One region of the Mesorhizobium sp. B2-7-3 genome, then DNA from elsewhere that is predicted to be linked to it. Evidence: predicted binding sites of a transcription regulator. Region 1 holds the regulator's gene; each other region holds the start of a gene.
The links. Region 1 encodes LexA, which represses DNA repair genes until DNA is damaged. Its sites were predicted from a motif close to TGTTCNNNNTGTGTTCNG; they were not measured.
Positions count from the first base shown of each region.

Region 1 (10,247 bases):
AGCCGATGGCGAAATCGGCATTGGCGCTGTCGAGCTCGACAGGCAGCGCGCCGGCGGTGTGGCAGAGATCCCAGACGATCAGCGCTCCGACCTGATGGGCCTTGCATGTCAGTGCCGCCATGTCGCGCAGCTGGCCGGACTTGTAGTTGACGTGGTTGACCAGGATGACCGCAACGCGCTCGTCGATCAGCTCCTCAATGGTCGGCGCATCAACGCCCTCAAGCCGCAACACCGTGCCGGGGCGCGTCGAGGCCACGCCTTCGGCCATGTAGAGATCGGTTGGAAAGCTGTCTCCCTCGGCGACGATGACCGAGCGGTCCGGCCGCATGCCGAGTGCGGCATGCAGCACCTTGTAGATGTTGATCGAGGTCGTATCGCAGACCACCGTCTGGCCGGCCGCCGCGCCGATCAGCCGCCCCAGTTGGTCGCCGAGCGCGACCGGCATGTCGAACCAGCCGGCGGTGTTCCAGGCACGGATCAGATCCTGTGCCCACTCCTGGGTCGCGGCTTTCCGCAGCTCGTCGAAGACGGCGGGTGCTGCGGCGCCGAGTGAATTGCCGTCGAGATAGATCACGCCTTCCGGCAAGATGAACCGGTCGCGCATGGCACGCAGCGGGTCCGCCGCATCCATGGCTTCGACGGCTGCGAGATCGAGCGTTGCAGGCATCATTTGTGACATTCCCTGGTTATTCACGCCTTGGTCATTCACGCCGGTTACTCACGAATCGCTTCGCGAACCGGTGCGGAACCCCGGCTGCGCTTGAGGCTGGGCAAGGCAAGCATGGCCAGTACGAACAGGCCCGTGGCAAGCTTCAGGTCAGGCGGCGGCATGCCGGCCGCAAGGCAGAACGACACCAGCTGGTAGTAGATGATCGCGCCGGCGAAGGGCGCCAGCAATTGCCGCCACACCGTCTGCTTGCCGACGACGGCTTCGCCGATCATCAGCGCGGCAAGGCCGTTGATGAGAATTCCCAGGCCCATATTGACGTCGGCGAAGCCTTGCGACTGCACCATCAGCGCACCGCTTGACGCCGAAAAAGCGCTGGCCAGCCCGACACCGCCTATGGTCGCGGCCCAGACATTGATGCCTTGCGCCTCGGCCATGTCAGGATTGGCGCCCACGGCGCGCACGGCAGTCCCCTTCTCGGTCCTGAAGAACATGTAGAGCAGCATGAAGGCGGCAAGCGCGAGGAGACCCGCGACGACGATCTTGCTGGCGGGGAAACCCGGCCGCGCGAACGGCACCCAGTCGAACACCGAGGGCGAACCGAAGACGGACAGGTTGGACTTGCCCATAATGCGAAGGTTGATGCTGTAGAGCATCGTCATCATCAGGATGCCCGCAAGCAGCGTGTGGATGCGGAAGCGCAGATGGATGAAGGCGGTGCAGCAGCCCGCCGCGAAGCCAGCGACAAGGGCGGCAGCAACGCCCATCAGCGGCGATGCGCCGGCGGCAAGGAGAACGCCGCAGACGCAGCCGCCCAGCGGAAAAGCGCCTTCGCTGGTGAGATCGGGAAAATTCAGCATGCGAAACGGGATCATGATCCCGAGCACGACAAAGGCCAGGATCAGGCTTTGCGCCAGGGTGACCGGCATGATCGCGACGAAGCTGGTGAGAACGTTCCCAACAAAACCCATGATGATCAGCTCGCCAGCAACATGCGATCGGTCTTGACGGAGAAATGGCCGATCAGATCGATAACCGTGACCCTCGCCTTCTCCTGCCCGGCGACTTCCAGGAGCACCCGGCCCGCATCGAGCATGATCACCCGGCTGCCATAATCGACGGCGTGTTGCATGTTGTGGGTCACCATCAAAGTCGTCAGTTTCAGCGCGTTGACGGCGCGCACGGTCGCTTGCATGACGATTTCGGCCGTGCGCGGGTCGAGGGCCGCGGTGTGCTCGTCGAGCAGCAGCAAGTCCGGCGATCCGCCGACCGCCATGATCAGCGACAAGGATTGCCGCTGCCCGCCGGAGAGCAGGTCGACACGCGTGTCGAGACGATTTTCCAAACCGAGACCCAGTATCGACAGGCGTTCCCTGTAGGATGCAAGCCGGGTGGTGTTCAGCCCCGGGCGCAAGGTGCGCTTTTGGCTGCGCAAATCGGCCAGCAGCATGTTTTCCGCAACCGTCATGCTGGCGGCGGTGCCGCGCATCGGGTCCTGGAACACGCGCGCCAGTTTCGCGGCGCGCTTGTGCACCGGCATTGCAGTCACGTCGGCGCCGTTGATCAGGATCTGGCCGGAATCGAGGATCAGGGCGCCGGAAATGGCGTTGAGCATGCTGCTCTTGCCGGCCCCGTTGGAGCCGATGACGATGCCGAACTCTCCGGTGGCCAAGGACAGGCTGAGACCGTCCAGCGCGACCTTCTCGTCGGCCTGGCCCTTGTAGAACACTTTGCGCGCGGATCGAATCTCGAGCATCGTTTCTCCCTGACCTCGGGATGACGGCGCCGACGCCGTCACCCCAGCAGTTCCGATGTTAGTCGACGATGCAGCCGCAATCGGCCATTGAAGCCGGTATCTCTATGCCGAACGCGGCCATCGCCTTGCGCGAGATCGTTGCCATGTGGTCCTTGTAGGCCGGGCGCGACGGCGCGATCGTCTTGGGATCCTTGCCCTTGAGGATCTCGGCGGCGATGTTGCCGGCGTTGACGCCGACCTGCGTGTAATTGACCGCGAAGCTCGCCGGCACGGTGCCGTTGCGGACCGCACTGTCATCGGAGTTGACGACCGGGATACCGGCCTGGCGGGCGGCCGCGGAGACAGCGGCGATCGCCGGCTGGATCAGGTTCGAGGCCGGGCCGTAGATCACGTCGGCCTTGCCGGCGAGCGAAGCGATGCGTTGCTGGATGTCATTGACGTTGTCGATGCCGACCTCCACCACCTCGAAGCCCGCGGCCGGTGCCGCCGCCTTGATCTTTTCGACCAAGGCAACGTCATTGGCCTCACCGGGATTATAAGGCACGCCGAAGCGCTTGGCGTTCGGCAGCAGCTTCTTGGTGAAGGCCATCACCGCGGCGACGTCCTGCAGATCGCTGGCGCCGGTCATGCCTTCGTCTCCGGCGTCCCATGACGGCACCAGCTTGGCCGCCACTGGATCGGTGACCGCGGCAAAAACGATCGGAATGCCGGAACCGGCGAGCGCTTTCTTGGCGATCTGCGAGACCGGCGTGGTGATGGTGTAGATCAGCTTGGGCTGCTCGGCCTGCAGCTTGGCGATCATCTGCGGCACCAGCGATGCATCGAAATTGGTGTGGCTCTCCGTGTAGACGACGTCCTTGCCCTCGACGAAGCCATTATCCGTCAGCGCCTTCTTGAAGCCGGCTGTGGCGGCGTTCAATTGCGGATGCTCGCCGAAATTGGCAATGCCGATACGGATTTGATCGGCCGCGGCACTGCCGGCACCGACCATCAATGCGCCTGCCAGGGCCAAACCCGACAACCAAGCGGATTTCGACTTCAACATCATTTCCTCCCAGATTTGATCAGGGCCGCTTGGAAACGCGGCTACTACGGCGATCATGGTCAGTCCGCCGGTCTGTGTCAAACATTATATATAATTGTTGCTGTGCCTCAATATCATATATACTTTCGCCAGACGACGGATTGATCACCATGCGGGATGAAACGAGTTCCACAAAAACGGAAGCCGCCTATCAGCTGTTGCGGCGCGACATCCTGACCACGCGCCTCATGCCCGGCGCCCCGCTCAAACTGAGTGCGCTGCGCGGCACCTATGGCGTCGGCTGGACACCGTTGCGCGAAGCCCTGTCGCGGCTCGAGGCCGAACGCCTGGTCACCGCGATCAGCAATCGTGGTTTTGCCGTGGCTCCGGTGTCGCGGGCCGAGCTGGAGGATCTGGCACGCGCCAGGATGGTGGTCGAGATACCCCTGTTCCTCGAATCGATGGAAAAAGGCGGCAGGGAGTGGGAGGATGCCGTGGTCACCGCCCACTACCGGCTCTCGCGTTGCAAGACGGCGGTCGACGATCCCTCGGACGCGGCCGTCGACAGATGGGACGAGAACCACGAGGCTTTCCATGCGGCGCTGCTGAGCGCCGCCACATGCGACTGGCTGTTGCGGTTCCGCTCGACGATCTCGGATCAGCTGCGCCGGCATCATCGCTTTCTTGGTCTGGCGCCGACACTGCGGGCCGCGGCCGGCCTCAAGGATGGCTATGAAGAGGCAATCGAAGCGCTACGCGAAGCGATTGCGATCGAACACCATACCGCGATCATGGAAGCGGCGCTCGACCGTGACGTCGAGCGGGCCAAGGCGCTGATGACGGCGCATATCGGCTACACACTGCACGTCTATGTCCACAGCGAAGACAGCGGCGCTACCAGATACGCCGCTCGCGCCGGCAGCTTGAAGGCGGGTTCGGGATAACTTCAGCGCTTCCGCGACGCCTATTCGAACGCGCTGGCCGGAGTGCGCCGAACGCCCCGATCCATGGCCGCCCGAAGCTACCAATCGTTGGCATTTTGGTTTCGTTTCGTTCCGCGAATAATGGCTCCGCGATTTATACGTCCTTCCGAGGAGAAGCCTTCCAACTAACTGATGCCAAAGCCTCGTCGGCGGATGGGCCACAGGCCATTAACCAAAACGATTTCAATGCGCCTGCCGACGGCGGAAAGGACTGGTTGCCGCCCGCCGTCGCGGGCAAAAAACTTCAGACCCCTTAACAAATTCATTAAACTTTAAACGGTTGCAGAACACAACTGGAACAGATAGTGTTTGTTCTGGGTTTGTTTTTTCGATTCTGGTTCAACCTTTCGTTCAATGTCTTGGGGGCCGCCATGCTGACACGCAAGCAACATGAACTGCTGATGTTCATCCACGAACGGCTCAAGGAAAGCGGGATACCGCCTTCCTTCGACGAGATGAAGGAAGCACTCGATCTTGCCTCCAAGTCGGGGATCCATCGCCTGATCACGGCGCTGGAGGAGCGCGGCTTCATTCGCCGGCTACCCAATCGGGCGCGCGCGCTGGAAGTGCTGCGGTTGCCGGACTCGATCGCGCCGGGCCTCAATGCGGCAAAGAAGTTCTCGCCAAGCGTCATCCAAGGCAGCCTTGGCCAAGGCAGTCTCGGACGCCAGATCAGGCCGGCCGCTGCGCCTTCGCGCCTGCCCGCGGCCGGCAACGACGACGATGCGGTTTCAGCCGTGTCCATCCCGGTCATGGGCCGTATCGCCGCCGGTGTGCCGATCGATGCCATCCAGCATCAGACGCATTCGATCTCGGTGCCGCCGGACATGATCATGGGCGGCGAGCACTATGCGTTGGAGGTCAAGGGCGACTCGATGATCGAGGCTGGTATCTTCGATGGAGACACGGTCATTATCCGCAATGCCGACACGGCAAGCCCGGGCGAAATTATCGTGGCACTGGTCGACGAAGAGGAAGCGACACTGAAGCGGTTCCGCCGCAAAGGCGCTTCGATCGCGCTCGAGGCCGCCAATCCAGCCTACGAAACGCGCATTTTCGGGCCGGACAGGGTCAAGGTGCAAGGCAAGCTGGTCGGGTTGATCAGGCGTTACTGAGCCGGCTTGCCATCGGGCTTGTCGGGTTTTTTGTACGGCGGCAGCCCCCTCGCCTCGCGTGAGAATTTTCGCTGTTCGTGCCAGGGCCGGTATGGTCCGTCGATGGCGAATGCGATCGCGGCCCGGGTCGTGGCCGACTGGGGATTGAAGAAGACGGCAGCGCTTCCCTTGCGGGCGAGCTGCCGTTTGGTGACGACGAGAACCAGTGGATTATGGCAGGCGTCATAGGCGGTTGCGTCGTTGACGATGATCAGGTCGGCGAAAGCGCAGGCTTTCCAGGTGGTCTTGCGGTCCTCGACATAGGCAATGATCGCGCCGGAAGGGTGCCTGGCAAGGCACAGGCCTTCGCGGCAGTAGAAGGGCGATCCCGGCGGCAGGTCGGTGGGACTGGCAACATCGAATTGCCTGTCTGTCGTGTCGAACATTTCCGGTTTGACGATTGTTTCGGAGATCAGGGCGCGCTTCCAGTTGTCGGTTGCGAATTCGTTCGGACGTTCCCGGTTGACGGCCAGTTCGCCATTGCCGATCGGCAGCGCGACCAGCCGCGCATCTTCCGAGATCAGCACATCGGGCGCGCGTGTGTGCGACACAATCAACAGGCCGGCAAGCGCGAATGGCAGCGCCGCGAGCCGCAGCCATGTCGTCGCCATCGTCGCGATTGCCAGCGCGACGGTGACCAGCAGCACGGATTGCTGCGAAATCAGCCCGACTCCATCGACCGGAGAGCGCTCCGATATCCACGCCGACACGGCGATCATAGCTGTCAGGCCCTTGCCCATGAGATAGAGAGCCGGCCAATCCAGTCCGAATGGCATCAGCAGGGCGCTGGCGACGGCCAGGAACATCACGACCGACACGATCGGCATCACGGCCAGATTGGCGAACAGGCTGAGCGGCGATACCCGCTGGAAATGCCAGATGGCAAACAGTGCCGTGGCGCTGCCGGCGATAATGGACGTCATGGCCAATCCTCCTGTCGCCAGCAGGAATTTTCGCGTCAGGAACCCCGCCAGGGATCGCTTTGGCGGCGGTGGCCGCGTCTTTCCCGCATGGTGATCGGCCCAGCCGGCATAAGCGCCAACCAGGGCCGCGGTCGCGGCGAACGACATCTGAAAGCTCGGGCCGACGACCTCGTGAGGCGAGACCAGGATGACGGCGATCGCCGAGATCGCCAGATTGCGCATGGTCAGGGCAGCGCGATCGAAGAAGACGGCAATCAGCATCACCGCCAGCATGATGAAGCTGCGTTCGGCGGCAACGACGACACCGGAAATGATGAGATAGGCCGCGATCGAGAACAGTGCGGCGGCGGCCGCGTATTTCTTCACCGGCCGGCGCGCGGAAAAGTCTGGAAACAGCGCGAAGGCACCACGCAGCAGACCCATGATGGTGCCGGCCACAAGCGCCATATGCAGTCCCGAAATAGAGATGATGTGATAGATGCCGGTACGCCGCATCGCTTCATTGATTTCATCGGGTATGCCGGCGCGCACGCCGACGATCAGCGCCGCCGCGATCTCGCCTTCAGCGCCGCCGACGCTGCCCCTGATGTGGTCGGCGATGGATTCGCGGGCATTTTCGATGCCTGAAAAAAGGCGAGCCGATAGCGGCATCTCACCGTCGTCGGCGGAAACAACCGTCGGATTGCCGAGAAAGAAGCCGCTGCCGCCGATGCCGGCGAAATAGCTGTCGAAAGAGAAGTCGTAGCTGTCCGGCCGCACCGGGCCGGTCGGCGGCAACAGTTTGGCGTAGCCTGTGATGAGCGAGCCGGCGGTCATTCCCGGCGGTATCTTGCGTGCGGAAAGCCGGACCCTTTCCGGTGCATAGCGCAGTTTCGGCCGGGCGGTCGAAATCACGTCCATGGTCAGCCGGATGCGGCCGCTCTCCATCTCTTCGAGCGAGACCACGCGGCCGGTCAATTGCGTGGAGATTTCCGAACCCAGCATCCGGGTTCCGGCTCGCCATGTTTCGACCTTCGCCGCGAGCAGGCCCAGCGCGCACAACAGCACTGCCATGAAACACAGCTGGGTTTTCGACCAGGAACGCGAGACGAAAACACAGACCGCCATCAGCACCACGACCGCGACGGGTTTTGCAAAGTCGGGCTCGGATGCCAGCGAGAAATAGGCGATTGCCCCAACGGCCAGACAGACCGGCACCAGCAGGAACGCGATGCCCCGGTCGAGTTCGAGCTCCGCCGCCTTGGCCACGCCATGGCGCAGGCGAGGCAAGGATACCAGGCCGACTTGCCGGCGCACGCGCGCGATCCTGCCCGCGGCAGGAGCCGGCGCCGGCTCCTGCCCACCTGCCTGCAGCGACCTGGTTTCGGGCGCAGCCACGAGCGGAGATGGCAGTGGGATCGTCGCAGGCGCCGCAAACAGGGATCGCTCGCTGACGCCGATAGCGGCATCCTCGCCCCGATCCGAGCCCCGGCCTCGTCCAGTCATCGGGTCTGCCCCTTGCACCCTCGACGTCCTATGCTACATGAACGCGCAACGCGCGAAAGTCCGCACGCTCCGCACCCAGCTTCAGACGTTTTCCGAGAGTTCCATGCCCGACAAGGTCATCACCCGTTTTGCCCCCTCGCCGACCGGCTATCTGCACATCGGCGGCGCGCGCACGGCGCTCTTCAACTGGCTCTATGCAAAGCATACCGGCGGCACGATGCTGCTGCGCATCGAGGACACCGATCGCGAGCGTTCGACCGATGCGGCCACATCGGCCATTCTCGATGGCCTGACCTGGCTTGGCCTTTCGTGGGACGGTGACGCGGTCTCCCAATTCGAGCGCGCGCCGCGCCATCGCGAGGTGGCCGAGGAGCTGGTGCGCCTGGGCAAGGCCTATTACAGCTACGAGACTTCAGCCGAGCTCGAGGCAATGCGCGAAGCTGCACGTGCCAAGGGCCTACCGCCACGCTATAACGGCCATTGGCGTGACCGCGACCCGTCGGAGGCGCCGTCCGGCGTCAGGGGCGCCATCCGCATCAAGGCACCGGCCGAGGGCGAGACGGTGGTGCAGGACCGGGTCCAGGGAGACGTGCGCTTCCCCAACAAGGATCTCGACGACTTCATCATCCTGCGTTCGGACGGCAACCCGACCTACATGCATGCCGTCGTCGTCGACGATCACGACATGGGCGTCACCCACATCATCCGTGGCGACGATCACCTGACCAACGCCGCCCGCCAGACCGTGATCTACAACGCCATGGGCTGGGACGTGCCGTCGATGTCGCATATCCCGCTGATCCACGGCGCCGACGGCGCCAAGCTGTCGAAGCGCCATGGCGCGCTCGGCGTCGAAGCCTATCGCGCCATGGGCTATCTGCCGGAGGCGCTGCTCAATTATCTTGCGCGGCTCGGCTGGAGCCATGGCGACGACGAGATCATGTCGATCGAGGACATGGTCTCGTGGTTCGACATTGGCGACGTCAACAAGGGCGCGGCGCGCTTCGATTTCGCCAAGCTGGAAGCGATCAACGGCGCGCATATGCGACGTATGGCCGACACCGAGCTGTTCGATATCTTTATCGCCACCTTGCCCTATCTGGAGGGCGGCCCGGCGATGGCGGCGCGGCTCAACGAGAAGAACAAGGCGCAGCTGCTGGCAGCACTTCCAGGCCTGAAGGAGCGCGCCAAGACGCTGGTCGAGCTTGTCGACGGCGCCGCCTTCCTGTTTGCCGCGCGGCCGCTGCCGATCGACGACAAGGCGGCACTCCTGCTCAATGACGACGCGCGCAAGATCCTGCGTGGCGCTCACGAAGCTTTGAAGTCGCTGTCAGGCGACTGGACGGCGGCCACGGCCGAGGCCGCGATCCGCGACTTTGCGCTGGCTGGCGGGCACAAGCTTGGCGCCGTGGCCCAGCCGTTGCGGGCTGCGTTGACCGGCAAGAGCACGTCACCGGGCGTATTCGACGTGCTTGCCGTTCTGGGGCGTGAGGAAAGCCTGGCGCGCGTAGCGGATCAAATCGATTAGGAGCAAACTGGCCCAAGAAGATTGGCATTGAAAGGCGGGTTTCGCAGTGCAACATTAGGCCTTGGCCCAATCTGGCACGCACCTCCTAGAATGCGGTGGCGAATACGCGCATTGCGGTGATTTCGACGTGTCGCTCTGCGGAATTTGCCTTTGCCGGCATGAGGAAACAAGAAGGAGTTTGCAATGACCGAAGCTGCGAAAAAACTGGATGTGGGCGGCCAAGAGGCCACGGCAACGCTGGAATTCGCCGGCAAGACTCACGAATTCAAGGTGCGAAGCGGCTCGGTCGGACCTGACGTCATCGACATCGCCTCGCTCTACAGCACCATCGGCGCCTTCACCTATGACCCGGGCTTCACCTCGACGGCAAGCTGCGAGTCGGAAATCACCTTCATCGATGGCGACGCCGGCATCCTCCTGCATCGGGGCTATCCGATCGACCAGTTGGCCGAACATGGCGACTTCCTCGAAGTCTGCTACCTCCTGCTCTACGGCGAATTGCCGACCAAGGCGCAGAAGGACGATTTCGACTACCGCGTAACGCGCCACACAATGGTGCACGAGCAGATGTCGCGCTTTTTCACCGGCTTCCGCCGCGACGCGCACCCGATGGCGGTGATGTGCGGCGTGGTTGGCGCGCTGTCGGCCTTCTATCATGACTCGACCGACATCTCCGACCCGTACCAGCGCATGGTTGCCTCCATGCGCCTGATCGCCAAAATGCCGA
Region 1 covers NZ_VFTY01000017.1:32,232-42,478, forward strand. The annotation lists gene kynU (kynureninase) at 1-667, opposite strand, end outside; gene FJW04_RS28000 (ABC transporter permease) at 715-1,638, opposite strand; gene FJW04_RS28005 (ABC transporter ATP-binding protein) at 1,644-2,423, opposite strand; gene FJW04_RS28010 (ABC transporter substrate-binding protein) at 2,482-3,468, opposite strand; gene FJW04_RS28015 (GntR family transcriptional regulator) at 3,618-4,391, shown strand; gene lexA (transcriptional repressor LexA) at 4,802-5,545, shown strand; gene FJW04_RS28025 (ComEC/Rec2 family competence protein) at 5,539-7,992, opposite strand; gene gltX (glutamate--tRNA ligase) at 8,096-9,520, shown strand; gene gltA (citrate synthase) at 9,704-10,247, shown strand, end outside.

Region 2 (10,247 bases), on a different contig from region 1:
CGGGCAGGCCGATGATCATTGCGGTGTAGCCTGCAAGAGCCGCGCCATAGGCTTCGGGATTGCGCAGCAGCGACGAGACGAAGGTGCAAATGCCAATCCAGATAGCAAGCACCGTCACCAGAATCCACGGGCCGGTGCCGAATGCCGTGGTGATGCCGATTGCCGCGACACCGCCGGCCAGCGTGCCGAGCAGGCGGTAGAAGCCTTTCGCCAGCACCATGCCGGCAACCGGCTGGGCGACGATGAACACCGTCATCATCGCCCATTGCGGATGGTCGAGCTTCAGCGCGTAAGCGGCCAGCAATGCGATCATGCCGGCCGAAACGGTGCGCAGCGCGAAAATCCAGTCCGAGCGTGTCGGTTGCGTCAGCCCGGCCAGGCTCGTCTCGAAATAGGTTTTCAGCCGCGCCCAGGTCACATGCTGGTCTCCATGTCAGGAACGCAAGCTAAACGCGCCAGCGGCTAGATATCCAGCACTTCCGTCTCGGCGAATTCGGCGCGTTCCTGGATGAAGCGGAAGCGGGCTTCGGGTTTGGTGCCCATCAGCTCGTCGACCCTGTCCTTGGTGGCGGAATCGATTTCGTTCACATCGACCCTGAGCAAGGTGCGCTTCCTTGGATCCATGGTGGTTTCCTTGAGCTGCGCGGCCATCATTTCGCCCAGGCCCTTGAAGCGGCCAAGCTCGACCTTGCCGCGCCCGGTGAATTCGGTGCGCAGAAGCTCGTCCTTGTGGGCGTCGTCGCGGGCATAGGCGACCTTGCCGCCTTGCCTGATCGAGTAAAGCGGCGGCACCGCCAGATAGAGATGGCCGCCGCGCACCAGCGCCGGCATCTCCTGGTAGAAGAAGGTGATCAGCAGCGAAGCGATGTGTGCGCCGTCGACGTCGGCGTCGGTCATGATGATGACGCGGTCGTAGCGCAAATCCTCGTCACGGTATTTTGACCGTGTGCCGCAGCCGAGCGCCTGGATCAGGTCCGATATCTGCTGGTTGGCGGCCAGCTTGTCATTGCCGGCGCTGGCGACGTTGAGGATTTTTCCGCGCAGCGGCAAGACGGCCTGGCTGGCACGATCGCGCGCCTGCTTGGCCGAGCCGCCGGCGGAATCGCCTTCGACGATGAAGAGTTCGGCACCCGCCGCCGCGTTCTGCGTGCAGTCGGCGAGCTTGCCCGGCAAGCGCAGCTTGCGCACCGCGCTCTTGCGCGACACTTCCTTTTCCTGGCGGCGGCGCACCCGTTCGTCGGCGCGCGCGATCACCCAGTCGAGCAGCTTCGAGGCTTCCTGCGGATTGTCGGCCAGCCAATGGTCGAATGGGTCGCGGATCGCGGTCTCGACGATGCGTATCGCTTCGATCGTCGCCAGCCTGTCCTTGGTCTGGCCGACGAATTCCGGCTCGCGGATGAACACCGACAGCATGCCGGCGGCCGAAATCATGACGTCTTCCGAGGTGACGATCGAGGCGCGCTTGTTGCCGACGAGGTCGGCATAGGCGCGCAGACCGCGCGTCAGCACGTTTCGGAAGCCGGCTTCGTGGGTGCCGCCTTCACCGGTCGGGATGGTGTTGCAGTAGGAATTGATGAAGCCGTCGCCACCGAACCAGGTGACCGCCCATTCGAGCGAGCCATGGCCGCCTTGCTTGTCGCTCTTGCCGGCGAAGATTTCGCGCGTCACCTGGAAATCGTCGCCGAGCGACGCCTTCAGATAATCCTTGAGGCCGCCTGGGAAATGGAATTCCGCCTTGGCCGGTGTCTGATCCTTTTCCTTGATGAGGGAGGGATCGCAGGTCCAGCGGATCTCGACGCCGCCAAACAGGTACGCCTTCGAACGCGTCATGCGGTAGAGACGCGCCGGCTCGAAGGCCGCGCCCTTGCCGAAAATCTGCTCGTCGGGATGGAAGCGGATTTTTGTGCCGCGCCGGTTGTGGACTTCGCCGAGCTGCTCCAGTCCGGTCACCGGGACGCCGCGCGAAAAGCGCTGGCGATAGAGCTGGCGCCCACGTGCCACCTCGACCTCAAGATGATCCGACAGGGCGTTGACGACGGAGACGCCAACGCCGTGCAGGCCGCCTGATGTCTCGTAGACCTTGGAGTCGAACTTGCCGCCCGAATGCAGCGTCGTCATGATGACTTCGAGCGCCGGCTTCTTGAATTTTGGGTGCATGTCGACCGGAATGCCGCGGCCATTGTCGGTAACCGTGAGATGGCCGTCGGCGGAGAGTTCGACATCGATGAAGGTGGCGTGGCCGGCAACCGCTTCGTCCATCGAATTGTCGATGACCTCGGCGAACAGATGGTGCATCGCCTTGTCGTCAGTGCCGCCAATATACATGCCTGGCCGGCGGCGCACCGGCTCAAGGCCCTCAAGCACCTCGATGTCGGCGGCGCTGTAGCCCTCGCTGCCATCCTTGGTTGCGGCTGGGCGCCTGGCGGCCGCCTGCACCAGCGGATCCGCCGGGCGCGCCGGCGTGCGAACCGGCTGCGGCTGTTTCTCCAGATTGCCGAAAAGATCGTTGTTGTCGTCCATGCCTGCCATAGAGTCCAAGCTGCGAATCACCCCGTCGATACTGCCACGCTTTTCAGCGCCAAGCGACGGAGGTTCCTGTTACGTTCGGGGATTTAACTGCTCTTACCCTAAAACCATTCGATAACCAAGCGGGCGGAAATAGGTCAAATGCCGCCGCGCAATATTCCTGATTCTTTAACAATGCCGCCTAGCGTGAGCCCAACATAACAAGAAACGACGGGCATCAGGGGTTTTCGGCGTGAGGGGCAAGGCCATAACGATGATCGGCATCGCCGCCGTTTTCGGCGCGATCTCGATCTTTGCCGCGGATTTCTGGGTCAAGAGCCAAGCGAAGGCCGATGCCCAGGAGAAAACGGCCTCGATCGCCGCTCCGGCCGCGCCCAGGATCGAGTTCAAGACCATCGTGGTGGCGAACGCGCCGTTGCGCTACGGCATGGAGCTCGACCGCGCCAAGCTCAGCGAAATCCCGTGGCCGCAGGATTCCCTTCCGCAGGGCGCCTTTGCCACCATCGATGGATTGCTCGGCGAAGGCGGCCGGGTCGCGCTGTCGCCGATCGAGATCAACGAGCCGGTGCTGCTCGCCAAGCTGTCGGGACCGAACGGCCGCGCGACGCTGTCCAACATGCTGACGCCCGGAATGCGGGCGGTCACCATCCGCACCGACGAGATCGCCGGCGTCGGTGGCTTCGTGACGCCGGGCGACCGGGTCGATGTCGTGCTGACGCGCGATGCCGGCGAAATCCAGGAAGTCGCCAAGAACGCGCAAGGGGCTGCCGGTTCGACCATCACCTCGGAGATCGTCGTTGCCGACGCCAAGGTGCTCAGCGTCGGGCAGGGCGCCGACGAGCGCCAGACGACGCCGCAGGTGGCCAATTCCGTGACCCTCGAGGTGACGAGCGACGGCGCGCAGAAAGTGGCGCTTGCCCGCACCGTCGGAACGCTGTCGCTGTCGCTTCGCTCCGCCAGCGAAGGCGGCGATGGCAAGAACGGCGTCACCACCATCTCTTCCTTCGGCGGATCCGTCGCTTCCAAGACGCAGGCCGTGGCCGGCTCCTTGTTCGATGCCATAGCGAAGGAGCCGGAGAAGCCGAAATTCAAGACGATCATCGTGACGCGCGGCACGCAGGCCGAGGAATATCAGGTTCCAACGCGGGACCAGAAGTAAAGACCGGTGGGGACCGGGCGGGACGGGACAATGTTGATGCGTACCCTATATCGAATGACGGCTCGGTCGCGCTTGGTGCGCGCCCTGGCAATGGCGTTTACCCTGGCTGCGAGCGGCGTGCTTGCCTTGCCCGGAGCGGCGAAGGCGGACAACGACATCGTCTATGTCTCGTCGACCAAGAATGCGTCGATCAAGGTTGCCAAGGGCAAGCCCAAGACGATCATGACGAGCGCGGCCTTCTACCAGATCGTCATCGGTGATCCGGAGATCGCCAACGTCAACCCGCTGACCGACAAATCCTTCTATGTGCTGGGCAACAATCTCGGCACCACCGGCATTGCGCTGTTCGACCAAAACAAGCAGCTCGTCGGCACCGTGGACATCGAGGTGACGCTCGACACCGAGCAATTGGCGAACACTATCCGTGCCAGTGTGCCGGACGCCAAGATCAAGGTCGGCTCGGCCAACGGCCGTGTCGTGCTGTCGGGTGAGGCGGATGACGCGGTTGCAGCGGATAAGGCAAGCAAGATCGCCAGCCGCTTTTCCGGCAATGAGGAAGTGATCAACTCGGTCAATATCTCTTCGTCGCAGCAGGTTCAGCTCAATGTCCGGTTCGTCGAGATCAACCGCCAGGCAGGGCAGGACCTGGGCGCGAAATACAGCGCCAATTTCGCCTACGGCTTCGGCGGTCGCGACATTTCACTGGATCCGGGCACGGTCCCAGCGGCGGGGACCGGCGAGATCATCGGCCGACTGCTGTCGAACGGCGTCTCGATAGACATTGCCATTAAGGCGCTGGAAGAGCGCGGCCTTGCCCGTCGGCTGGCTGAGCCGAACCTGATCGCGCGTTCAGGGGAGACAGCGAGCTTCCTGGCCGGCGGCGAATTTCCGATCCCGGTTTCGGAGGACAACGGCAAGATTTCGGTCAGCTACAAGAAATATGGCGTTAGCCTGGATTTCAAGCCGACCGTACTCAAGGACGGGCTGGTGAGTCTTGACATCGCGCCGGAAGTCTCCTCGATCGATGCGTCGGCGTCCTACAATATCGGCAACATTTCCGTGCCCGGCTTTATCGTGCGCCGCGCCAAGACCTCGGTCGACCTGAAGAACGGCCAGAGCTTCATGATCGCCGGGCTTTTGCAGTCCCAGAACGACATCACCACGTCTCGCATTCCCGGCCTTGGCAAGATGCCGGTGCTTGGAGCGCTGTTTTCGTCGAAATCCTATCAGCGGCGCGAGACCGACCTGGTCATCATCGTCACGCCCTATCTGGTCAAGCCGGTCGATCCGTCGAAGAAAATGGCTGAGCCGACCGATGGCACGCAGCCAGCCAGCAATGTCGACTATTTCCTCAACAACACCGAGGAGGTGAAGGCGCCGGATACGGGCCGCGCGCTGGCGCTGGCCGACGGCAGTGCCGCACGGGCCGCTCCTGCCACCAAAGTCGGTCATTTCCTCGACCTGCCGAAGGACTGAGCCATGCGTCTGATCCTGAGATCGTGCATCGGCCTGCTTCTTGCCGGCCTGGCAAGCGGCTGCACCAGCGACGACTACGTGCGCAGCGAAGGGGTGACGTCCGGCGCCGGCGAGGCGCAGGCCGCCAACACCGTCATGCAGATGGTCGACCCGTGGAAGTACGGCGTCCAGAACACGAGACTTCTCGTGCCTGCCAAGCGTGGCAGTGCCGGACCCGTCACGCCCGATCAGGCGGCCGGTGCCAAGGCAGCGCAAACGACCACCGACAACTGATCCAGACGGCGATCGACCTCACAGGCGGCGAGAATGGCAAACAGCACCAAGAAAATCCTGCTCGTATCGACAGACCGGACCTTCGCGCAGGACACGAAGACGGCCTTCGCCGCCTCCGAGATCATCCAGCTCATGACGGTGGAGAAGAACGTCACCGAGCTGCGCGGCGAGGTCCAGGAGGCCGAGTTCGGCGTCGTCATCGTCGACATGGATGCGGCGAAACTCGAGGAGATCGAGTCACTGCAGCGCGTCATGCGCCGGCTCGAGGGCAAGGCACCTGTGATCGTGGTCACCCAGGAGTTCAACGCCGCGGCCGTGCGCATCCTGGTGCAGCTCAAGGTCGCCGATTTCCTGGTCAAGCCGATCACCACGGCAGACCTCGTGCGTTCGGTCGTGCGGGCTCTGCAGGGACCCGGGCGCGAGGAAAACACCGAGTCGCAGATCTATACCTTCATGCCCGCCGCCGGCGGCGTCGGCACCACGACACTGGCACTGCAGACCGCGTTCCAGCTGCATCATTCGGTGACGCGCGGCGCCTCGACCTGCGTGGTCGACCTCAATTTCCAGCAAGGTGCCTGCGCCGAATATCTCGATCTCGAGCCGCGTTTCGACATCACTGAAATCGAGAACCAGCCTGAGCGCCTCGACCGGCAACTGCTCGATGTGATGCTGTCCAAGCACGCCAGCGGACTGTGTGTGCTGGCGGCACCGACGCATCCGTCCGAAATGCGCTCGTTCAAGACCGATGTCGTGGTGCGCATGCTGGACCTCGTTTCGGCCTATTTCGACAATGTCGTCATCGACATGCCGCGCACCTGGTTTCCGTGGACGGAAACTGTGCTGCTCGGTTCCAACAAGCTTTACATCGTTGCCGAAATGACGGTGCCGTGCCTGCGCCATACGCAACGGCTGATCCAGGCCGTCTACGAGACCGCCGGCAAGGAAGTGAAGCCGAACGTGATCGTCAACCGTTTCGAGCAGAAGATGTTCGACAACGGCATCAAGCAGGCGGACGTCCAGGAAATCCTTGGCGAGCATTTTGTCGGCGGCATCGCCAACAACTACCGGCTGGTGCGCGAGGCGGTCGACCGCGGCGTGCCGCTGCACGAGATCGATCCCAACGCCAATGTCGTCAACGACCTGAAGAAGATCATTCTTCCGGAAGAGGCGGTGGCAACCGCGAGCAAGTCGAAGTCGCTGTTCGGCTTCGGCAGGGGCCTCTTGAAAAGGAAAGCTGGATGACCAGCCGTTTTTCCACCCTGCAGAACCGTGACGCGCGTCCCCGCCCGGCAGAATCGGCGCCGGTCGCGCATCATGCAGTCGTCATCCCGACCAGCCGGAAGGCTTTGCCGGCGAAGGCGGAGGCGGCGCCGGCAAAGAATGCCAACAAGGTGCTCGATGCCCGCGTGCGCATCCACCGGATGCTGCTCGAGGAGATCAATCTCGTCGCGCTGGAGCGCTTGCCCAAGGAGGAGATGCGCCGGCAAGTGCATGATTTCGTATCGGAAAAGACCCGCCAGGAGCGGATGGCGATCAACACCGCCGAACTCGACGCGCTGGTTGACGACATCGTCGACGAGATGGTCGGCCTCGGCCCGCTCGAGCCGCTGCTCAAGGATCCCGATATCAACGATATCCTGATCAACGGCCATCAGAACTGCTTCGTCGAAAAGAAGGGCAAGCTGCAGCAGGTCCATATCCCGTTCAAGGACGAGGCGCATCTGCTCAGAATCGTCAACAAGATCGTGGCCGCCGTCGGCCGCCGCGTCGATGAATCGCAACCGATGGTCGACGCTCGCATGCTGGACGGCTCGCGGTTCAACGCAGCCATCCGCCCGGTGGCCGTCGACGGCCCGCTGGTGTCGATCCGCAAGTTCTCCAAGAACAAGCTTGGCCTGCACAGGCTCGTCGAATTCGGCGCCATCACACAGAACATGGCCGAAGTGCTGGCCGCGGCCGTCCACGCCCGCAAGACGACGATCATTTCGGGCGGCACCGGCACAGGCAAGACGACGATGCTCAACGCGCTGTCGGCGTTCATTCCAGAAGACGAGCGGCTGATCACCATCGAGGACGCGGCGGAACTTCAATTGCAGCAGCCGCACGTCGCACGCATGGAGACGCGTCCCGCCAACATCGAAGGCCATGGCGAGCTCAAACAGCGCGACCTGGTCAAGAACGCGCTGCGCATGCGTCCCGACCGCGTCATCCTTGGCGAGTGCCGCGGCGAGGAAGCCTTCGACATGCTGCAGGCCATGAACACCGGCCACGAAGGCTCGATGGCGACCATCCACGCCAATACGCCGCGCGACTGCATTTCGCGCCTCGAGCAGATGCTGGGCATGACCGGCATGCCGATGACGGTGCAGTCGATCCGCAGCCAGATCGCCAGCGCCATCGACATCATCGTCCAGCTGACCCGACTTTCCGACGGCAAGCGCAAGGTGACGAGCGTCGCCGAGGTGACCGGCATGGAAGGTGATGTCATCCAGATGCAGGAGATCTTCCGCTTCGTGCGCACCGGCATGGAGGCCGATGGCAAGATCCTTGGCTACTACGAGGCGACCGGCATTCGGCCGCGTTTCCTGGAAGACCTGCGCGCCATGGGCATCGACTTTCCCGGACGTTATTTCGAACCCGGCCGGCCGCAGGAGTAGCCGGCGTGTTCGACGGGTTCAGCGCGATATACGTCGTCTATGCCGGAGCCGCACTGACCGGCATCATGGTGGCCGAGGCGATCTACCTGCTCTATGCCGGACGCAGCGACAAGCGCACCGCAATCAACCGGCGCATGAAACTGCAGGAAAACAAGATCAGCCAGGAGCAGGTGCTGGTTCAGCTGCGCAAGGAGCGGGGTCTCGACGCGGGAACGTCGCTGTTTTCTCCCGACCGGTTCCGTGCCCTGCGCACGCAGTCGGGCATGGTGATGCCGCTTTCGAAATTCCTGACGATCACCTGCGGTGTGGCGACGGCCGTTGCCCTGGCCGCGATCTGGCGCGGGCTGCCGCTGCTGATGGGGCTCATCCTGTTCGTCGTGCTGGTGCCGTTGCTGCCGGTCATGGCGATGCGCTCCATGCGCAAGCGCCGGCTGAAGCGTTTCGGCATGCAACTGCCGGAAGCGCTGGAGCTGATCACGCGCGGCCTCAAGGCCGGTCATCCGGTGCCGGTGGCCATCGCCATGGTGTCGCGCGAGATGCCCGATCCGATCGGCACGGAATTCGGCGTCATTGCCGACGAAGTCACTTATGGTTCCGACCTAGTCACGGCGCTGAATGCACTGTTCGACCGGGTCGGCCACGAGGATCTGCCGCTGTTCATCACCGCCGTGTCGATCCAGACCAGTTCGGGCGGCAATCTGCGCGAGATCCTTGATGGGTTGTCGACGACGATCCGCGAACGCGGCAAGCTGCGACGCAAGGTGCGCGCCATTTCGACGGAAGGGCGCCTCTCGGCCTACATTTTGACGGCCGTACCGGCGCTGCTGTTCACCGCCATCATGGCCATGATGCCGGGATATTACAGCGACGTCTGGGGCGTGCCGAAGACATGGTACATGATCGGCGGCTCGGTCAGCTGGCTGATGCTGGGCAATCTGATCATGTTCAAAATGTCGAATTTTAAGTTCTGACATGCAAAGCGTCATTGAATTCCTCGCTTCCCTCGCGCCGACCTCGCTGATGCCGGTGGCCGTCCTCCTGCTTGCCGCGGGAGCGGCCGCTGTCGCCTGGCCGATGCTGGTGGCGAAGGGCGACCGCAACGACGTCAAGCGCCGGCTCAAGGTCGACCAGGGTCCGGTGGCCGCCAGACCCGAACCTGTGCAGAAGAAGAATAGCGGCGTCGTGCGCGAGCAAGCGGTGAAGAGGGCGCAGGAATTCTATGCCAAGAGCGACCCGGAAAATGTCGCTCGCCTGCGCCTGAAGCTCATCCAGGCGGGCTACATGGAGCCGCGCGCCGTCGGCATGTTCTTCCTCATCCGGTTCACGGCAATGATCGGCACGACGTTCGCGGTCTTCGTGCTCAACCGGTGGATGGCCAGTCCCGACGCGACCATGACCAGCCGGTGGACCTTCATCATCCTGTCGGGGGCCGCCGGCTATTTTTTGCCGGGTCTCGTGCTGACCCAGAAGGTGCGCGAGAAGATGCGCGAATACCGCAACGGCTTCCCCGATTTCATGGACCTGATGATCGTCTGTTCGGACGCCGGCATGAGCATGGAAGCCGGCGTCGAGCGCGTTTCGAAAGAACTCGCCAAGAGCTATCCGTCGCTCAGCCAGAACCTGCAGCTCGTGTGCTTGGAACTTCGGGCGGGGCGCAGCCTGGACGACGCGCTGAAGGCGCTCGCCGATCGTCTCAGCCTGGACGAGGTACGCTCCTTCGCCACGCTCCTGCAGCAGTCGAAGGAACTCGGCACCAGCCTGTCGGGCGCGCTCAGGGTGTTTTCAGACGAAATGCGCCACAAGCGCATGTCGCTGGCCGAGGAGAAGGCCCATGCCTTGCCGGCCAAGATGTCGGTGCCGGTCGTGGTCTGCATCCTGCCGGTGGTGCTGATGATCGCGGTCATTCCCATCATCGTCAAAATGACGGCCCATTAGCTGTATTTTGGAGTGCGGGCGAGGTGATGGTGTTCACCGCAAAAGTCCGCCGAGGCGATTGCAAGAAAGTTATTGGGTACGGCAGGTAAATCGGACCCGCTTCGGCCTAAATGAGCGAGAAGTCCATGCAAATATTGTTGCGCACCCTCTTGCTGGGCCTCGCTGCGGCGCCGCTCGCGTCCGCGGAGATTTGAGGGGCACGCGCCGGTGGTTAATGATTG
Region 2 covers NZ_VFTY01000010.1:102,458-112,704, forward strand. The annotation lists gene FJW04_RS22190 (FUSC family protein) at 1-418, opposite strand, end outside; gene parE (DNA topoisomerase IV subunit B) at 463-2,520, opposite strand; gene cpaB (Flp pilus assembly protein CpaB) at 2,759-3,685, shown strand; gene FJW04_RS22205 (type II and III secretion system protein family protein) at 3,716-5,161, shown strand; gene FJW04_RS22210 (hypothetical protein) at 5,165-5,434, shown strand; gene FJW04_RS22215 (response regulator) at 5,468-6,676, shown strand; gene FJW04_RS22220 (CpaF family protein) at 6,673-8,091, shown strand; gene FJW04_RS22225 (type II secretion system F family protein) at 8,097-9,062, shown strand; gene FJW04_RS22230 (type II secretion system F family protein) at 9,064-10,026, shown strand.
Region 2: parE (DNA topoisomerase IV subunit B) is a predicted target of LexA. The motif match lies at 2,591-2,608, and genes of this name have one in related genera.

Region 3 (10,247 bases), on a different contig from region 1:
GCCCGTTCCGTCCGATCTAATGAAGATGTGGCCGATCGACAGCAAGGTCGGATCTCCGCGCAACAACACGCCCGACATCATTGATGAGATCGGTCGCGGGCCTACTGATCTGTTTGACGTCTAGGTTCTGGGCTTTGGAGGCCGCTGCCACGACACATAGGGCATCTGATCGTAGACCCTTTGCAGCCGGTTCGGTGCACTCCCGTCGGGCAACACGTGCCGTTTGAGCTCAGCCACTTTGCGCATTGAAAAACCTTGCCGGCGCCGAGACATTGCCGACACCCGAACTTCCTAAATCCTGCCAAGTACCACCTGCCCACCTACCTGAGACGGCAAGAACGTCAGGGGCATAAATTAGTTTCACCGAAGCTAATCCACGTCCGAGATTTTGCCGTTCGTGAGGTGCGTCTCGATTTTGCTGAGCGCCTTCCGAATGACGTCGACCGCCTGCAAGTTGACTGCGAAGTCGAAATTGCCTTCCGCCGTCTCGAAAATCAGGACGCCGATCTTCGTTTCGTCGTCCCTCAGCATGCCGATGCCAATTCCTGTGGGCATATACGGTGGTCTATCTGCCATGGTTTCCTCCTTCAGAGATAGCGCTCCCCATCATCTCGGTGCTCGAAACAGAACCAATGCGGATCCTGGCGAGGCCGAGCAAAGCCGAACCCTCGCGCTTCGCGCAACCTGTGCGCTCGCACATGTGCCTTAGCACTCTGGCGCGCTCGCGCGGCACGGGCGTTATGCCGTCGGGAAGCCTGGTCGGTTCGTCGCTCATCTGCGGAAAGATTCCATAAGACTGCTTGACGGGCAAGGAATTTGTTCCTTTTCTGTTCTCATGGCGCATGATCCGATCGACACGCTGGGGAAGGCGACCCGGCACAATATGCTTGTGAAGGTGGAATGCAGTTGCGGCAATGTCCGTTACTGCAGATCGGCCGATCTCATGATGGTCTATGGCGGCGGCGTTGATCCTTTGAAGCTGAAATTCGACTGCAACCGGTGCAAGCCATCGATCAAGATCACGCTCCTTGAAGTCCATCCGGAGCACCTTCCGAAGCGTCTGATGATCCACAAGCCGATGAAGGTGGACGGCAAGATCACCTGGTACACCGAAAGGTTCAGGGGATGAGCGGTTCTTTCTCGGAGCGTTGCAAAGATGCCCGCCGGGTACCTCTGCAACCTACCTGGCTAGGCCGTTACCTGTGGCAAGCCTTCACAACCCGTCGCGGCCCGCTAAGGTGGCCGCCGCCGACTCCGCCAAGAAGTAAGCCTGCGCAATACGCCCCGGGCCCTGTTAGCGTCCGGGTGTTTGCGAGAAGAGGGCAGCTCTTGAGATGTACCCAGCTACCATCCGGAATTTGAAGTCGCGAAGCCGGACGAAGGCCCGGTTGCAAAAGAACGATCGAACCGACATTGTGACCGTGAGTAGGCAGGGAAGACCCTGCTTGAAACAGTCAACGGGCAAGGCACGACCTTTTGTGCCGACAGAAATTCACGTCAGCACATTCGCAGACGGAGATGACACGCTCGGAATCCTGTCTGTCCAAACCACCGCAGGTCTGCTGGAGAACGCGTTAGACAAACAAGCCGCTGAAAGCATTGGAGCCGCCGTCAACGAGATAAGGTCGAAGCTGGGCCCTTACCTTTGTTCGTCACCGCTTGCGACACGCTCGGCGATAGCGAACGCTCCTCCAGAACGGTCGCTATGACGATGCGCGTGGCCGTGGAGAAAGTGCTTACCCAGGGCCGATACGAGGTCCGTGGCAACCACATCGATTATTGGGATGACACCGGCTTCACAGCCGATGGTGAGTTCAGAGATGGAGTCCTCTACCATGCTGGCATCGTGCTCTATCGACGTCGTAAAATTCCGCGTTAGCGGCGTTCACCCGGGCGCGGAGCGTCGGGCCGAGCGCCCTATCCCGAAGGAAGAGTAGAATGCAGCTCGTTATTCTGGCAGATTGGTGCCATAGCAACGATGGAACGCCTCAGGTACGTAGGGCCGCCATTCCGACAGCACTATGCGTCAGTAGGAATTGACCAGGCAGTCAAGCGATCTCCTCAAACTCGAATCCGCCAATGGTCATTCCCCCGTCGACAATCAGCATCTGGCCGAAAACATAGCTTGAGGCGCCTGAGCACAGCCAAACGGCCGCTTCGGCAATTTCGCTCGGCCTACCGCCTCGTTTGGCAGGAATGGCGTTCGTCGTCTGTGCCGCAAAGGATGGATTTTGGGCGCTTGCCGTTACGACATTGGGGTCTCGGTCCACCCCGGCGCCAAGGCGTTCACTCGAATCCCGTGTGCGGCGTTCTCCATCGCCGCGACCCGCGTCAGCCCATGAACACCATGTTTCGACGCCGCATAGGCACACATCCCGCCTGGGCCAGTCAGTGCCGCAACGGAGGCAGTGTTGCAGATCACACCGCCGCCACCGCGCTTCAGAAGCGGAAGCTCATGCTTCATGCAGAGAAAGACGCTGCGCAGGTTGGTGCGCAAGACTCTGTCGAAATCATCCGTGGGATAGTCTTCGATCCGATGCGCGCCGCCTGTGATCCGGCGAGCTTGATGACTATGTGCATACCATTTGGAGCATAGTCATCATACGCGTCCGTCAGTTCACTGGCGATCTTGGACCCGTCTGATCGGTTTCTGGACTTGGATGCGGCCATCATATCGGCCACTCGACGGCTACCTGTGGATAAGGAAGTCACCGTTCACGATATGGCGGCCTCTGACGGCATCACCTCGTTGGAACTGTTCAACAGGCTAAGCCAGGAGCGTCCTGTCAGGCTGACGGCAAGCGATTATTACGATGAGATTAGCGCTGCCCGGAAAGGGGTGTGCTGGGTCTTTTACGACAGCGACAATGTTGTCCTTCAGGTAGCGCTGGGTGCTATCGCATTGCGTAGCAAGCGAGCAAATGAGTTTCTCGCCTGGCTGTTGTCCCCCAGCTTTGCAACGCGAACTCGCGTGTCGCTTTTTCATCCCGATGTCATTGCAAAGACGAAGTCTGACGGTCGCTTCATGGCAACCAGAGATGATTTTTTTTCGCCCTCGCCAGTGCGGTATGACGTCGTGCGCGTGATGAACGCCCTTGGGACGAGGAACTTTCCTCGTCTTCAAATCGAACGCGCGGTAACCGCCGTGGCAAAGACAGTTGTCGATGGCGGTTTGCTGGTTTTCGGTCGAAGTGCCGATGAACTCGATGGCAGGTCACAGGCCACGATATTCCAGCGACTCCAAAATGAGTTCATAGCTGTTGCGGATATGGCGGGCGGTTACGAATTGAGGGATTTCGTGTTGAAACTGCAAGCTGACGCTTAATGGGGAAGGCCGTTTCTTGCTTTATCACTCGCGCATGCTGGCCGCCGCCGTGCCTGACACCCCAGCCCAACCTAAGCGAGCCTCAGCCTTGAGAAAACGATTGGAACAAAAAGAGATCAAATGCATTCCCTAGGCTACGACAGGAGATTGCAATGGAAGACTTGCGCGCAAAAACCGATGCAAACGTCGAGAAAGATCCTGACCAATGGGTGAGTGGTGGCGACCCGATGACGCCGTCCCAGGCGTCCTATCTGAAAACCCTGTGTGAGCAGGCTGAGGATCAGGAAAGCTTTGCAGACAACCTCAGCAAGGCAGAGGCGTCTAAGCGCATAGATGCACTGAGGGCAAAGCTGAAACTTTAAGCACCGGCTCGGGCGCTCTATCGTTACTAAACTTGACCTTCCGTCTCGCGCGATGGAGCGGTCGCGATTGCCAAGCCGTTCCTGATATTGCTGGCAATCGGGGGAACTTTTGGCAGGGCGAGACCTTCTCCATGTTCGAAACCACAGGAGGAACGAGTGGCCAATCTAGGAAGACTTGCGATCGCTATGCTGGGGGTTTTGGCTTATCAAAACCGCGACAAGATCGCGGAGGCGATCCGCGGAGCGGGAGAGCGCGATCCCAATAATCCGCAAGGCGGGATACTGGACCAGGTGTCGAAGGGCCTATCCGGCACCGCGCTGGGCGATATTCTTGACCGCTTTAGAAATGCAGGTGCCGGGTCGAAGGTGGACTCCTGGGTTGGCACTGGGCCGAACCAGCCGATCGAGGCGCACGAGGTGGAAACGGCGATTGACGCTCAGACACTGGAAGCACTTTCCCGCCAGACCGGCCTCTCGCGCGAGGAGCTGATTGCAAGGATTACCAGGGATTTGCCCGATGCGGTTAACCAGATGACCCCCGACGGCACCCTCCCAGCAGACCACCGAACAAAAGTCCCAGACCAGCCCAACCTGCTCGACGACGTGCCTTCCCGGCCGATACAAAGCTAATTCCACATGACGGAAGCGGACTGGAGAGGTGCGAAACCGAGGAGATTGGATCGAGCGAGCAATGGCAGCCGGAAAGTAGGGACAAGCGAAACGCCTATTGTGGATCGCCAGACTGCGAGGGCAATCGCCGAGCTCGACCTCTTGGCAGTGCTGCTTGATTCGCGCTGGCGAATCCCGGGAACGCCAATTCTGTTCGGACTGGATGCTCTGGTAGGCCTGGTGCCTGTGCTGGGAGATACAGCAACCGGGTTGATCTCGGCTTAAATTGTGCTGCGAGCCCGCAAATGCGGCGCTGGGAAGCTGTTGGTTGCTCGGATGTTGGCCAATGTGCTGTTTGATACCGTCTTGGGAAGCGTGCCCGTCCTCGGATCGATCTTCGATGTTTACTACAAGTCGAACAACCGCAACATCCGCCTGCTTCGTGGCCATCTAAGCCGTCAGGTTGCTGAACGGTAGTTCGCAGGGCATCACCCATGCGGCGTTCGCGACCGGGAAGCGGCCGGTGTTGGCCGGAGACGATGCCGTTGCCGCCAACTTGGAATGTTTCATCCAGCCGCACTCTCGGAACTGGCTGCGGAATCTGCGCCACCTTTGTCGATGTGGGTTCAATGAGTTCGGCAAAATCGGTGAAGACCGATCTTCGTTGCGCCGCTGGCAAATCTGCGCAGCGATCAGGTGATCGGTAAGGTCGATTCCGACAAAGACAGCCAGCGCTTTGCTGAGGTGATCGGAGCTATGCCGCTTTTGCGCCCGATGCCTAGGAACCATGAACCGACCTGCTGGTTTGGACAGCACGCCGGGTGGTCGGCGTGGCAGTTAATGGAGAAACCCAATGACACGAGCATTCACGACTACAGTATTGGCGGCCGCGTTCGCTATGCTCGCCCCGTCCGCCTTTGCGCAATCGGCGGATGTTCCCAAGCCCGCATCACCAGCCCAGGATCGGACGGCGGACGAAGCCGGACAGAACCAGCAAGCAATGCGTCAAATGATGCGCGAGATGATGGATGAGATGCTGCAGGAAAAAACAGCAAGGGACCGAGACCCCGAGGCGGATTGGCGACACAGGGGCCCAAGGCTTCAGGACGACGAGATGAGCGATCGTGATGCGGGACGTATGAAGCACGGCCGCAGGGCGGGGGCCGATATGATGCAGGGTGCCAAAATGAGGATCATGTTCGCCATCATGGACACCGACGGTGATGGTACACTGTCGCGGACGGAGGTTCAGGATTTCATCGGGCGAATTTTCAACGCTGTCGACGAGGACGGCGATGAAAGCGTCGACATGCAGGAACTCCAATCCTTTTTCCGTCCCGGAGGAGACAGGACCGACGTTAGCACCGACAGGTTGTCCTCGGCCTGCTCGACGTCTGAAGCTAGGGCCCACAGGAGATGGCTCGGAGCACGGTATTTGGCTCCCCACCGTCTCATGCTCCGCCGATACTCGGTAGGATCAACGGGGTAAAGACCTGCGCAGAGCTCGCACGAGGCTGGACGGCTGTGCCCGTCGACGACCATAGGCCAAGCATTCCAAAGAAGTGGCTCTAGGCAAGCATTGCGAGGTTTAGGGGCAAACATGCATCTGGTCCAGATTCTGCTACCTCGCGCCGACAACGCAGGAAAGCCCTTCGCCAAGCAAGAGTTTGACCGTGTGAAGGAGGAGCTCGCGCTCCGCTTCGACGGTGTCACCGCGTATTTGCGCGCGCCTGCGGAAGGTGTGTGGAGGCAGGGAGCAGACGAGATCGTCATCTTCGAGGTTATGACTCACGAAGTCGATCTGCCCGATTGGCAAAGGCGGCGTTCGGAATTGGAGCGGCGTTTCCGCCAGGAGCAGGTTGTGATTCGATATCTGCCGATGGCTTTGGTCTAGCGCCTGCGGCAATGGTGTGGCCCAGACGATGACCGAGTGCATGCCGCTTCACGTCTGAGGTATACTGCAAGGCAGCTTCGGACTCAGTGCGCCAAACCGCTGATTCAAACTCAGTCAACGGTGGCTCGGCTGTCCTCAAAGGACGATGGCTAGCTGACGGTCTGCACTTCCTGACGGCCACTTTGACAAGATAAACGCCTAGCTCATGCGAGCGGTGCGCATATCGTCAACGACGTCTGGGGTCTGCAGCGCGAGCCCGACATTGCGCGGGTGGCGGCCGATACCGGCGCCGGGCTCGTCATCATGCATACCGAACGGGATCGCGACAAGCTGCCCGATGTGATCGCCGACCAGCTGGCGTTCCTGGGAAAATCGCTTGAAATCGGGCGCGGGCAAGGTGTCGCCGACGACCATGTCGTGCTCGACCCCGGCTTCGGCTTCGCCAAGGAGACGGCGGAGGAAAACCTCGATCTGATGGCACGGTTTGCCGAGCTTGGCGCGCTCGGCTTCCCGCTGATGGCCGGTACGTCGCGAAAGCGTTTCATCGGCACCGTCACCGGCCGCGACGCCGCCGACCGGGCGGCCGGCACGGCGGCGACCAGCGTCATTCTCCGGCTCAAGGGCGCGCATCTGTTTCGCGTCCATGATGTCGCAATCAACGTGGACGCGCTGGCGGTGGCGGATGCTATGCTGGCGCGGGAAACCGGATCGGAACGCTGAGCCATGTATGTCATCCGCATGAAGAATTGCGCCTTCTTTGCCCGGCATGGCGTGCTGGACGAGGAAGAAGCGCTGGGGCAGCGCTTCTATGTCGATGCCTCGCTCACCGTCGAGCCGGGACGCGCGCTCGTCGATGACGCCATCGGGGAAACGGTGAATTACGGCGTCGCCTTCACCGTCATCGAGGAGATCATCACCGGACACCGGCGCTTCCTGATCGAGGCGCTGGCCCTGGAAGTCGCGAAGGCTCTCACCGGGCGCTTTCCCCAGATCCGGAAAGCCGAGGTCACCGTTCGCAAGCCCAATGCGCCGGTGCCTGGCGTGCTCGATTACGTCGAGGTGACCGTTGTCTGGCCCGAATAACACCGTCTATCTGAGCCTCGGCGGCAATCTGGGCGATCCGGCGGCGTCGCCCTCAAGCTCATTTCCTGTAAATTTGCATGTTGGAAGATCCCTCTGGACAGGGTTCGAACTGCCTCAACCCTGGCTTCGTCAACGCACCGCACCTTCTGCCGCCCAGCGTCACCGGTCAGCCGCCGGCGAGACGGACGACGTGTCAGGGCTCGTTGTTGCCCAGACGCACTGCTACTTGGTGGGGTATCACAAAGATCCGCTTGCCTTAACACACGTTAGTTTCTTCCGCTTGCTTCCAACTTATAAAGTCGAGCGATGAGTGATCCCCGGCAAGCACGCAAGATCTATTTGGAAGCAGCTCACCTCGGTAGCCGTCGGGCGCGGGCGAGCGCTGAAGACTTGCTTCGTACCATTGAGGAGACACGGCGCCTTATCCAAGCGTCCCGCGACTTGCTGTCGCGGCTCAAAGCGGCTGAGCTTCGAACCTGATCACCACCCTCAGAAGCCGCTCTGATCTGCTGACAGATTGTGTGGGAACATCCCCATGCGGCAGGGCGTCCCTGGCCATCTCGGCCAGTGCTGTGATTGGCTCTCGCTGGGCGGCTTCCAACCGGGGAAGCACTGTGCCCTCGGTACCAAAGACTTTGCCAGTGTCTCCGAGGTCGAAGAAGCGGGCCTTTCGGGCGTGCGAATGAGCCGATAGTTGGAGGTTGGTTGCGTGGAAAAGGTCACGCTCATCGGTTCGCTGGCAGCACTGTGCTCAATGACCAGTTTTGCCCCGCAAGCCTGGAAGATCATCAAGACCCGGGACACGGCTGGCATATCCGCGTGGATGTATGCCATCACTGTGCTGGGCTTCGTGCTGTGGCTGACTTTCGGCATCATTAAAGGCGAATGGCCCATCATAGTCACCAACGCTGTCTGCCTCGTGCTCGCCACTTTTATCCTGCTGATGAGGGTCCTTCCCAGTTCCAAGAGGGAGATGGTGGCGGACGCAATCGATCCTTCGCCTGGCTCCGAGAGGCCTCGCCCGCCCGCGTCCTGAGGCCTGTCTCGTTAGCTTGGCCCGGCCCTACAGAGTTCGCCCGCGTCGGTGGCGTCTCGCGGCATGGCGGGGATGTCACGTGCCACAGAAGGCCTGCAGAACGCGCTCGTGCGGCTTGGGTGGTTTCGCATAATAGGACAGTGTGGGCTGTTCCTCGAACGGCCGTGACACGACTGCCAACAATTGCTCGAAGATTCGGAAGTCATCGTCCTCCACCGCAGCCTTGATCATTGTCTCGACGCGATGGTTGCGAGGAATGAACTTGGGATTGCTGCCGTGCATCGCGGCTTTGCGCGTCGAGGTGGCGCTGCCGTCCCGCGCCAAGCGATTTCGCCAGCGCATCGACCAGGCATCGAAGGGGCCGGGATCCTCAAACAGCCGCCTCGCGGTAGCTTGGGCGCCAGGGATGTCGAGGTCATCTCCCAGCAAGCGGAAGGTGAGCGTGAAATCCGCTCGCCCACGCGCCATCACATCCAACAGATCGTTGGCAAGGTCCAAGTCACCGTCAGCTTCATTCAGCAGCCCAAGCTTTGCCCTGAACCCGCGATGTAAAATAGCTTCGTAGCGAGCGTGAAATTCCCCTAGTGCCTGCTCGGCCTGCGAGATTGACTCACCCTCGCGCTCGCTCAGGAGCGGCAGCAGAGTCTCGGCGAAGCGTGCCAGATTCCAGACTGCCACCCGAGGTTGGTTGCCGTAGGCGTAGCGGCCATGTTGATCGATGGAGCTGAACACCGCTTGCGGATCGTATGAATCCATGAACGCGCACGGTCCATAGTCAATCGTCTCTCCGGATATCGACATGTTGTCGGTGTTCATGACGCCGTGGATGAAGCCGAGCAACATCCACCGCGCCACCAGTTCCGCTTGCGCCGCGATCACAGCCTCGAGCAGAGCCAGGTAAGGTCTCGGTTTCCTGGCCGCCTCGGGAAAATGACGCTGGATGGCATAGTCGCAAAGGAGCTTCAGCGCTTCTACATCATTGCGGGCGGCAAAGTATTGGAAAGTGCCGATACGGATATGACTCGCCGCCACCCTGGTCAGCACAGCCCCTGGCAGCTGACGCTCGCGGTAGACTGGGTCCCCGGTAAGCACCGCCGCAAGACTTCGGGTGGTCGGTATGCCAAGCGCAGCCATTGCTTCGCTGACCACGTATTCACGAAGCACCGGACCAAGCGCAGCACGGCCATCGCCGTTGCGCGAAAATCGGGTCGGTCCTGAACCCTTCAGCTGGATATCCCGACGCACGCCGTGCATATCGACGACCTCGCCCAGCAGTGCTGCGCGTCCGTCGCCCAGTTGGGGGACGAAGTTGCCGAATTGGTGGCCAGCGTAGGCTAAAGCTATAGGGTGCAGTCCATCTGGAAAATTGTTCCCGGCAAGCACGGCGATCCCAGCAGGGCTCCCGAGGTGATCGGGATCAAGCCTTAACTCCAGAGCTAGGGGCTCGTTCAGCCGGATTAGCCTGGGGTTTGAAACCGGGTGGAGAGGGGCACGCGCGAAGAAATGATCCGGTAACTGGGCATAGCTCTGCTGAAAGGGCCAGATCGGGCTCCGCATGGCTGATCCGGCTGTGGATGAAGGCATGAGGTTCTCCTTCGCTGTGGCAGAGGTCGGAACCATGTCGATCACTGCGTCGACGCCGATGTCAACCCGCGGCCGCCGGCTCGCTCCCGGTTCATCCCGCGGCTTTGTTGGCTTTCCCGAACTTCTGCTCCGGTGCTGCCGCCGCACCCCCGCTCCAAACGCCTGCAGCGCGCATGGCTGGCTAAGGCGTCGTTCCTGCCCTGTGCTACCGCACGCGCGGCTACAGCATTTGGCCTGCTTGGGTTTCAAAGGGGCGGCCTGCATTTCCCTAACCGCCTTCTCGGGTCGCAGGGCACTGCTCCAGTGCTCCTGCTTCACCTTGTGCTTTGATCGGGCCATCTGTGGAGAACCGAA
Region 3 covers NZ_VFTY01000008.1:225,683-235,929, reverse strand. The annotation lists gene FJW04_RS19715 (SOS response-associated peptidase) at 1-124, shown strand, start outside; gene FJW04_RS19710 (hypothetical protein) at 370-576, opposite strand; gene FJW04_RS29995 (hypothetical protein) at 566-1,039, opposite strand; partial or broken gene FJW04_RS19695 (Atu4866 domain-containing protein) at 1,687-1,879, shown strand; gene FJW04_RS30600 (SDR family oxidoreductase) at 2,049-2,270, opposite strand; gene FJW04_RS30595 (SDR family oxidoreductase) at 2,246-2,497, opposite strand; gene FJW04_RS19685 (hypothetical protein) at 2,657-3,325, shown strand; gene FJW04_RS19680 (DUF3072 domain-containing protein) at 3,478-3,687, shown strand; gene FJW04_RS19675 (YidB family protein) at 3,844-4,317, shown strand; partial or broken gene FJW04_RS19670 (DUF4112 domain-containing protein) at 4,324-4,773, shown strand; gene FJW04_RS30420 (hypothetical protein) at 5,246-5,620, opposite strand; gene FJW04_RS19660 (hypothetical protein) at 5,897-6,190, shown strand; partial or broken gene folP (dihydropteroate synthase) at 6,386-6,910, shown strand; gene folB (dihydroneopterin aldolase) at 6,914-7,273, shown strand; gene FJW04_RS19640 (SemiSWEET transporter) at 7,983-8,309, shown strand; gene FJW04_RS19635 (protein adenylyltransferase SelO) at 8,385-9,893, opposite strand; gene FJW04_RS19630 (helix-turn-helix transcriptional regulator) at 10,162-10,247, opposite strand, start outside.
Region 3: FJW04_RS19680 (DUF3072 domain-containing protein) is a predicted target of LexA. The motif match lies at 3,427-3,444, and genes of this name have one in related genera.